3 regions of the Pseudomonas sp. S2_E01 genome follow, and region 2 is predicted to be linked to each of the others. Evidence: riboswitches for the same ligand, from Rfam matches in the RefSeq annotation. Region 2 holds a riboswitch; each other region holds the start of a gene.
What was found. A riboswitch is a leader RNA that binds a small molecule or an ion and turns the genes downstream of it on or off. The one in region 2 is predicted to bind cobalamin.

Region 1 (3,269 bases), 1.2 Mb from region 2:
AGTGCCCTCGACATCGGTCAACGAATCAAGCAGGTAGAGCATGCCGCCGCATTCGGCCAGCAACGGTTTGCCGGCTGCATGGTGGGCGCGGATCGCTTCTAGCATCGACGTGTTCTGCGCCAGCGCCACGTGGTGCAGTTCCGGGTAACCGCCGGGCAAGTAGAGGCTGTCGGCGGGCGGCAGTTGCGTGTCGCGAATCGGCGAGAAGAATGCCAACTCGGCGCCCATCGCCCGCAGCAGGTCCAGGCTGGCGCCATAGGTGAACGCAAAGGCTTCATCACGCGCCACGGCAATGCGCACGCCGGCCAGCCAAGGCTCGACCGCGATCACTTCAGGGGCCGCAAACGCCACGGCGGGCGGCAGCGCGACTTCGCAACTGCTGGCCAGGGCATCGGCAGCAGCATCGAGACGCAGATCCAGATCGTTCAATTCACTGGCCTGAACCAGGCCCAGGTGTCGGCTCGGCAGCTCGATTCCGGTTTCCCGGGACAGCGCGCCGTACCAGCGCAAACCTTCGGTCAGGCTGCCTTCGAGCAATTGCGCATGGCGCAGGGTGCCGACCCGGTTGGCCAGCACACCGGCAAACGGCAGGTCCGGTTGATAGCGGGCCAGGCCCAGTGCCAGGGCGCCAAAGGTCTGCGCCATGGCCGTGCCGTCAATCACCGCGAGTACAGGCACACCGAAGTGACGCGCCAGGTCGGCGCTGGACGGGGTACCGTCGAACAGGCCCATGACCCCTTCAATGAGAATCAGGTCAGCCTCGGCGGCGGCTTCCCACAACAGTCGCCGGCTTTCCTGCTCGCCGACCATCCACATGTCCAATTGATACACCGGCGCACCGCTGGCGCGCTCGAGGATCATCGGGTCGAGAAAGTCCGGGCCACACTTGAAGACGCGCACCTTGCGCCCCTGGTTGCGATGCAACCTCGCCAGGGCGGCGGTGACGGTGGTCTTGCCCTGACCGGAGGCCGGCGCGGCAATCAATACCGCCGGGCAATGACGTGGCTCACTCACAGTTCAACGCCCTTCTGCGCCTTGATACCGGCCTGGAAGGCGTGCTTGATCATGCCCATTTCGGTAACGGTGTCGGCCAACTCGATCATCTCGGGTTTGGCGCCGCGGCCGGTCACCACCACGTGCTGCATCGGCGGACGCGCTTGCAGGTCGCTGAGGACCTGATCGAGGTCGAGGTAGCCGTGCTTGAGAGCGATGTTCAACTCATCCAGCACCACCAGACCAATCGACGGATCGCGCAGCAACTCGCGGGACACCGCCCAGGCCGCTTCGGCGGCAGCGATGTCACGCTGGCGGTCCTGGGTTTCCCAAGTAAAGCCTTCGCCCATCACGTGGAAACGCACCTGCTCCGGGAAGCGGCGGAAAAACAATTCTTCACCGGTACTGTTGCGACCCTTGATGAACTGCACCACGCCGCACTGCATGCCATGGCCCATGGAACGGGCGAGCATGCCAAACGCCGAGCTGCTTTTGCCTTTCCCATTGCCGGTGAGCACCAGCAGCAGGCCGCATTCGTTTGGCGAGTTGGCGATGCGTTCGTCGATCACAGCTTTTTTACGCAACATGCGCGCCAAATGGCGTTCGTCACGATCTGGGGTATCGGTCATGGGGGAGCTCTCCGTTGAGGCGGGATAACGGCGGGCAGGCACAAGAAACAGATGGCAAGAAGCCCGACATCGCCCACCGTGATGTCGCTGGATTGAATCAGGCCGGTCTCCGGGCTCATGAGCGGCATCACGCCGGACTGCGCGCCTTCCCATGTCGCGATCGACACAGTGGCTCAAGGCGCAGCTTTCACTCATTTACCGTTGCGGGGGCAGCGCCGGGATCGTGCACGCACTCACCGGCTTCCCTGTTTCACTCTGCCGACCTGGGTCACAGAGCACCTGAAACAAGCCGCGAAGGTTAGAGGGTTGGGGGTGGAGCGTCAATTAAAGCCGGGAGGCTGGCGGATGAATAACTGCCGTCGATCAATAAAATGACGCCAATCTTGTGCCAGACTCCCAGCAGTGATATCAAAGAGCCACAACCCCACATCACAAGAACAAGGGTGAGCACCATGCAAGGCATGATTATCAGCAATCCGCGACTGGAATTCCTGCGCCCGCTGCTGGAACGCTGGTTTGACTGTATAGACCGCTACAACGCCGTACGGGGCGATAACGACACGCCTTACTGGTACGACGAAAAAGCCAATCTGGGTTTGCTCGCGGCCGCCGCCTGGATGGCCGAAATGGTCACCCTGCAAGACACCCAGACCCGCAAGCAGCTCGAGGAAGGCGAACGCAACGCCCGCGCCAATCTGTTCATCGCCTCCAGCGAAACGCGCGCGTATCTTCAGGCCACCCAACGCTGGCCACGCGTCAACAGCCTCAACCTGACCCAGGCGTTGGCGGAAATCACCAGCGATGCCAAACGCATCAGCTACAGCAGCGACCTGAAACTGGGCTGCCTGTTCGTGGCCCCGCAAAAAGCCCAGCACGGCGCAACGCCGGAAGAGCTGCAGGACATGGTCGATGACCTGCAAAAAGAACATTCCTGCGCGGTCGCCTGGTACTTCCCCTACGCCTACCGCAAATTACGCAACGAAGCGGGCAACTATCATCCGGGCATCGCGGTGTTGTTCAAGGAAGCTCACGGCTGACCGGTTGAACCATCTCGGGCTTGCGCTTCTCTACTGATCAGGTCACTGCATTCTTAGGGAAGTTCAGCATGCGCAAGCCCCAGCTCGCTCTCGTCATCACCATGGCCGCCGGGCTCGCTGCCTGCGGTGAAACTTCCACCCTGCAGGTCTCCGACGGCACCGGCCCATCCCCGCAACTGCCAGAACCGAACAAGACACTGTTCCCGACAATGAACATCGCCCCGGCCATCGGCTGGCCGGTCGGCGCCAAACCGACGGCAGCAGCGGGCACTCAGGTGGCTGCGTTTGCCGAAGGCCTCGATCACCCACGCTGGCTCTACGTACTGCCCAACGGCGACGTGCTGGTGGCCGAAACCAATGCGCCGCCCAAACCCGATGACGATAAAGGCATCAAGGGCTGGATCACCAAGAAAGTCATGAGCCGTGCCGGGGCTGCCGTACCCAGCCCCAACCGCATCACGTTGCTGCGCGACAAAGACCACGATGGCATCGCCGAAATCCGTACCGTGTTCCTGGAAAACCTCAACTCGCCCTTCGGCATGACACTGGTGGGTAATGACCTGTACGTCGCCGACACCGACAGACTGCTGCGTTTCAATTACCAGCAAGG
Region 2 (3,269 bases):
CGCCCGATATTTCCAAAGCGCCAAGCCTTCCGCGAGCCTCAGGGTGGCGCGCGTACCACGGGCCGGTTCACTCCATGCGGATACCGGTCAGCCCACCCTCCCCTGAAACCCAGCAATTTCCTCGGTTATTGACTGTAATCATTTTGTCATGATATCAGTTTGGCATTGCGCCAATTTTCGAGTATTTTGCCTTCCATTGTCCGATGTAGAGCTATGGAAAGCAGCAATGACCGCACAACCTTCAGCCGTAATCAAACAAGCGACTTACCTGGGCTACGAAATCCTCGTCGAAACGTTTGGCCCCATCAAAGTGGAACCCCGCGAGGCCCAAAGCCTGCAGAGCCATCACACCACGACCGTTTCGGTCTGGTACGACGGCCAGGAAATCCGGGAGGCGCGCGAGACGCCGGCGCTGAGGTTCGTGACCCGTGAGGATGCTGCAGAGCTGGGTTTGGAAATCGGCCAGATGATCGTCGATCAACGTCGCGAGTCCACCCCATCCAGCGTGACGGCCTTTAAACTGCCGCGTCTGCGGTTTTCGTTGCTCAGCTGACACACCAATGGGCTACTTGTCGTGACGCGGGTCATCCGCGTCATTGATGTACTTGAGCCCCAGAGGCCCGATCCCATACACCTGCGACACATACTCACCGGACTTCGCCCAGTGGAAGTGCGGCGTGTTCGCCGGCAGCACGACCACACTGCCCGGCCCGTAGGCCACAAGTTTGTCGGCGTCGAAGGTGCTGCCCTGGCCGATATAGAACACGCCGGAAATGACGGTATAGATGCGATCTTCCGAGTGGGTATGCGGCATCAGTTTCAAGCCGTTCGGTACTTTGACCCTGACCACATAAGGCCCCGACTGACTCGGGTTGCCAACGATCACCGCCAGTTTGGCGCCGTCGGGGAACGCGGGAAAACCCTGCCATTGCACATCTTCGCTGCGCATTGACGAAAATTGCTTGTTGTCCAGCGCCTCGGCGTTCGCGGGAGCGCAGAGGGTGGTGGTCGTCGCGGCGAGAAGCAAGGCGTGGAGAGCGTGGCGTAAGCCAATGGTTTTCATGTGTGCGTTCCCTCAAAGCTGTCGCGGCGCACCGCCTGCGAACTGGAACGCGATGATAATTTTTGCCCGGGACGCGGATAAATCACGTCCCGGGCACTTCTGTTCTTACACCGCGTAACAAACTATCGAGGGTTGTTACGCAGAATGGAGAAGTTCAGCGCAGCGGCGACACAGAGCCAGGCGAGGTAGGGAAACAGGATCAAACCGGTAATCAGGTCCAGGCGCAGGGCCATGACGACCATGGCCGCGACCACCAGCCACAACACCACCAGAATCACCATCCCCGCCAACACGTGATGCGCGCCGAAGAATACCGGCGTCCACAAGGTGTTGAGCGCGATTTGCGCGGCCCAGAGTGCCAACACGATCTGGCTGCCGGGGATCAGGCTCAAGCGGTAGCCGGCCCAGGCGAGCAGAAGGTAGATGATCGTCCAGGCAACCGGGAACAACCAGTTGGGCGGCGTGAAGCCTGGCTTGACCAGCGACTGGTACCACTCGCCCGGCTTGAACAGCACACCGGTGCTGGCGGCCGCCGCGCAGGCCAGGAGGAAGATGAAGAAGGTCATGGTCATGATCGGTCCCTGTGTCGGTGTATTTGGAACTTGGACGGGTGCTGACCCGTTAAAAGTTCACGGCGTACAAGGTGAAAAAAACCACGCTCCCCCTCGGCGGCCTGATCGACTACCATACGCCGCCGGTTCCCGAACGGGACTAATAGGGAATTCGAAACGCCGCAACGGGCGTCAATCGAAACTGCCCCCGCAACTGTAGGTGCTGAGCCTGCTCCTCGATAGTCACTGGACCTGATCCGGGAAGGCTGGAGCGTGGCGACGACGCATCAGTCAGGAGACCTGCCGGCCAGACAAATCACTAACCGGCGGGGTGTCCGGGGAGGACATCCGTGCCGAGCGGCCTTGCCCTGCTTTTACAGCAGCGTTCGATGGTGTGTTTCCAGACCCGTACCGCGCCCGTTTCAAGTACGGTTCAAATGGAGATTGCCCCATGCTGTTGCCCCGCCTTACTGCGCTGTTCACCAGCCTTGGCCTGTGCGCCTTCGCACAAGCCGCCCCGACGCAGTACCCGCTGACCATCGACAACTGCGGCACTCCCCTCACCTTTGCTCACGCGCCAACCCGCACCGTGACGATTGGCCAGGCCGGCACCGAGATGCTGTATGCCTTGGGCCTGGGCAACAAGGTGGCCGCCACTTCGCTGTGGTTCAACGATGTGCTGCCGGCTTACAAGACGCAAAACGACAAGGTCGAACGCCTGGCGAACAACGAGCCGAGTTTTGAAGCCGTGATCGGCAAGCGTCCGGAACTGGTGACCGTGGAGTTCGAATGGATGGTCGGGCCACAAGGCGCGGTCGGCACCCGTGAACAGTTTCATGAACTGAAGATCGCGACCTACCTGCTCCCGTCCGACTGCGAGGGCAAGGACAATCGGGTAGGCGCCGACGGCACGCGCCTGGAGCCGTTTCGCATTGACACCATTTACAAGAGCATCGAGCAACTGGCACAGATTTTCGACGTGCAGGACCGTGGCGAGCAGTGGGTCACCGAGCTTAAAGCCAAGCTGGCCGCCTCCGTGGCGAAGGTCCAGCAAAAAGGTGTCAAACAGGCCAGTGCCCTGGTGTGGTTTTCCAGCACCGACATGAACGTCGATCCGTTTGTGGCCGGGCACAAGGGCATTCCGGACTTCATGCTCAGCACCCTGGGCGTGCGTAACGTGGTGGACTCCGATGAAGAATGGCCAACCGCGGGCTGGGAAACCATCGCCAAGGCCAACCCGACTTTCCTGGTGATCGCACGCATGGACCGTCGCCGCTTCCCGGCGGATGACCATGAGAAAAAACTGGCCTTCCTGCGCAGCGATCCGGTCACCCGCAACATGGACGCGGTGAAACACAACCGCATCATCATCGTCGACGCCATGGCCCTGCAGGCCAGCGCTCGGATGTTCGACGGCCTCGAGCAACTGGCCACGGCCATCGACGGTTACGATCTACCGAAATGACTGCAACCTTGATACGTACACTGCTTGCGCTGGGGATGCTGTCGCTGGCGGTGCTGGCGGGTGTTGCCATTGGTGAAACGCCCATCGACCCGCTCGTGGTGCTCCAGGTGCTGGCCAATAAACTGTGGGGCGCGGGTTATGCGCTGAACCCCATCGATGAAGGCATCGTCTGGAACTACCGCCTGACCCG
Region 3 (3,269 bases), 410 kb from region 2:
ACGCCCAGATGAATCGCCATGGTCGCCCCGTGCTGCGCCAGACTGCCCAGCTCTTCACCGACCGGCATCGCGGTCTTATCGGCGTAACGGGTCAGGATCACACTCTGTGCTACGTCCGGCAGGGTCAGTTCTGCGCCCAGCAACGCGGCGCAGGCCGCCGTCGCAGTGACGCCGGGGACGACCTCGAATGGTATGCCCAGCTCGCGCAAATAGCGGATCTGCTCGCCAATCGCGCCATACAGGGACGGGTCGCCGGAATGCACCCGCGCCACGTCCTGGCCATTGGCATGGGCGGCCTTGATCAGTTCGATGATCTGCTCCAGGTGCAGTTCGGCGCTGTTGACCACCTGTTCGGCGCTATGGCCATCCAGCACGGCGGCTGGCACAAGGGAGCCGGCATAGATGATCACCGGACAGCTGCGGATCAGGCGCTGGCCTTTGACCGTGATCAGTTCCGGGTCGCCAGGACCTGCGCCAATGAAGTAGACGGTCATCGTCGTTTCCTGTCAAAAAAGGGTTGGGCAAGGCTTCAGATGAAGATTGCTCATGTTCAGGGGCGGGGATTATCGGGATTTTACGCTGCGCCGGCCAATGCCAGTGTCGCCTGGGCGTATTTTTGTCGTGAAATCAGCAAGGTCGCCGGTGCCTGAGTGAGTTGTTCGGCGAGGGCGAGGGCGGTGCTCTCGGCCACGCCGTAGCAGCCGGTGCGTTCGAAGGCGATCTGCGAACGGTGGCTTAAGCACGGCTCGTAGGGCGCCAGTTGTTCACTGCTGAAATACGTCAGCGGCAGGTTGAGTTGTGCAGCCAGTTCGATCAGGCCGGGCTCGTCACGTTTCAGGTCGATGCTGGCCAGGGCCTGTATTTGACGCAGTTCGATTTGATGAGCCTGGAGGACCTGGTCGAGCAAAGCGCGCAGCGTTTCGACCGGGCAGCCGCGCTGACAGCCCAGGCCGACCACCAGGGTCGGCGCTGTGCTTTCAATGATCATGCGTGGTTCTGACGACGGAACAGCCAGGCGCTGAGCAGGCCAAGGGCCAACCAAAACGCGACGTTAGTCAGTTGCGAAGCCATCTTGAATTGCGATTCCAACGCTTCTGGCGCGAGCATCGAATGCACCTCCGGCTGCGGTGCGCCGATCACATGCGGAACGGCGATGATCGCCACGCCCAGCAATTTCATCAGCCAATGGTGGCTGAACACGATCAGGGCAATGCCGACAGCGGTCGAAGCGGCGGTGCCGATCCACCACATTTGCCGTTGCGCGAGATCCGCCGCGGCGGTGCCCGGCAGTTCAGGGGGCAGGCCGAGGGTTGGCGCCAGCACGAAAGTGGCGTAGCCCGCCAGGCCCCAGAGCAGGCCCTGTGCAGTTTTGGTCGGTGCGCGCAGGGTGTAGAGGCCGGCGAGCATCAGTGCAAAACCGACGGCGACGACAAGGTTGCCACCGGTGGTCGACAGCACGCGCTGCCAGCCGTCTTCCGGCTCCCAGGCTTCGGTGTCGTGGCTGTGCGCGGCCGTGCCGGCAGCATGTTCATGCACTTCAACGGCGGCAGGCTCGGATTTCTCGTAGGTTTCGGCCTGCAAAATCAGCGGCGAAACCCAGAAACTTTGCAGCAGCGTGAGCAGAAGGGCGGCCAGCAGTCCGGAAAAACCTGCGGTTTGCGCGATACGCTTGATCATGTCGTCAGGTCTCAATGGCAAGGGAACGCGGCGCTGTGGCGGGTATCGTGGGCGGCGTTGTGGACCGCTTCGATGTGCGAGAAACCGGCGACGTAGACCAGGCACGCGCCCAGGATTGATGCGCAGACGGCGACGGTCAGGCGTTGGGTCAGGGTGGTTGTGTGGCTGCTGGCCGGTGCGTGGCTGGTGCTGCTGATGATCGACATGGCGCTTCCCTCTGTTCTGTCAGGGTGACGAGAGCGCATGCAGACACCCTGCGTAGCGTGCACGCAGAGGTTCAAACAGCGCCCGCCCACCGCGGGTTTGTTGTTTTCGTGATCGTATCGTCACTGTGTGTTGCGGGCCGGTCTCCGGGCTCGCGAGGGGCTTGGGCATCTGCCGAAACCTGCAAGAATCGCCTTCCCATGCCGATGATCGGCACAGTGGATCTGATTCTTCGCTCGCTTACCGTTGCGGGGGCAGCACCGGACTGACATGGGCTTGAGTAAAGCACATGATTCACCGGTTTCCCGTTTCACCCTGTGAAGGGCACCCGTAACAAGGCGTGTAGGAGAGCATGGGGCGGCTTTGCCGTCAATCGAGACCGGGTCGCGCCCATCGCGAGCAAGCCCGCTCCCACAGGGGACTGCGGACACCGGCCCATTGTGGGAGCGGGCTTGCCCGCGATGGCGTCCCGATTGCCGCCACAAGAATTTGACCCGCCCACAGACCATGCGTAGCCTTGTCGCTTCGAGGTTCTTCGCCATTGTCGAAGCTAAGAAGGGAACGCGGTCAATGCCGCGGCTGCCCCCGCAACTGTGAACGGTGATGTTCGCTGCCACGCCACTGCAAGCCCTGCACAATGGGTTCGCGGGAAGGCGCAGCGAATGCCGGGCCAACCGCCCGGCACACTGTCAGCCAGGAGACCTGCCTCGATCCAGATTCTCACTACAACCGGGCGGGGTGATCCGGTGGCGAAACTCTTGCGCGCACCGCTGTTGCAGCGCTTGTCGTCCCGTATGCCCGCCACCTTGCCAAAGGGCATCCGATGAAAACACTGGCCAAACTCCCCGTCACCATCGTCACCGGCTTTCTCGGCTCGGGCAAGACCACCTTGCTGCGCCACATGCTCGACAACGCCCAGGGCCGTCGTATCGCCGTAATCGTCAACGAGTTCGGCGAGCTGGGCATCGATGGCGAAATCCTCAAGCAGTGCTCCATCGGCTGCACCGAGGAAGAAGCCGTCGGTCGTGTCTTCGAACTGGCCAACGGCTGCCTGTGCTGCACCGTGCAGGAGGAGTTCTTCCCGGTGATGCGCGAACTGGTGGCGCGCCGGGGCGATCTCGACCACATCCTCATCGAAACCTCTGGCCTGGCACTGCCCAAGCCATTGGTGCAAGCCTTTCAGTGGCCGGAAATCCGCAGCGCCTGCACAGTCGACGCGGTGATCACCGTGGTCGACAGCCCGGCCGTCGCTGCCGGCACTTTCGCCGCGTTCCCGGATCAGGTCGACGCCCAGCGTAAACTCGACCCGAACCTGGACCACGAGTCGCCCCTGCACGAGCTGTTCGCCGACCAAATGGCCAGCGCCGACCTGGTGATTCTCAACAAGG

Region 1: linked by a shared signal. The riboswitch ahead of cobO (cob(I)yrinic acid a,c-diamide adenosyltransferase) and the one ahead of AB4O36_RS12495 (ABC transporter substrate-binding protein) in region 2 are both predicted to bind cobalamin.
Region 3: linked by a shared signal. The riboswitch ahead of AB4O36_RS10780 (CbtB domain-containing protein) and the one ahead of AB4O36_RS12495 (ABC transporter substrate-binding protein) in region 2 are both predicted to bind cobalamin.

The regions. Positions count from the first base shown of each region.
Region 1 is NZ_CP162762.1:3,941,964-3,945,232, forward strand. Features, by position in the region: gene AB4O36_RS18265 (cobyrinate a,c-diamide synthase) at 1-1,014, opposite strand, end outside; gene cobO (cob(I)yrinic acid a,c-diamide adenosyltransferase) at 1,011-1,622, opposite strand; cobalamin riboswitch at 1,706-1,920, opposite strand; gene AB4O36_RS18275 (hypothetical protein) at 2,075-2,659, shown strand; gene AB4O36_RS18280 (PQQ-dependent sugar dehydrogenase) at 2,728-3,269, shown strand, end outside.
Region 2 is NZ_CP162762.1:2,755,024-2,758,292, forward strand. Features, by position in the region: gene AB4O36_RS12480 (hypothetical protein) at 227-553, shown strand; gene AB4O36_RS12485 (cupin domain-containing protein) at 566-1,063, opposite strand; gene tspO (tryptophan-rich sensory protein TspO) at 1,186-1,629, opposite strand; cobalamin riboswitch at 1,742-1,936, shown strand; gene AB4O36_RS12495 (ABC transporter substrate-binding protein) at 2,066-3,079, shown strand; gene AB4O36_RS12500 (FecCD family ABC transporter permease) at 3,088-3,269, shown strand, end outside.
Region 3 is NZ_CP162762.1:2,347,112-2,350,380, forward strand. Features, by position in the region: gene cobM (precorrin-4 C(11)-methyltransferase) at 1-494, opposite strand, end outside; gene AB4O36_RS10770 (cobalamin biosynthesis protein) at 575-988, opposite strand; gene AB4O36_RS10775 (CbtA family protein) at 985-1,677, opposite strand; gene AB4O36_RS10780 (CbtB domain-containing protein) at 1,689-1,883, opposite strand; cobalamin riboswitch at 2,002-2,228, opposite strand; cobalamin riboswitch at 2,393-2,605, shown strand; gene cobW (cobalamin biosynthesis protein CobW) at 2,705-3,269, shown strand, end outside.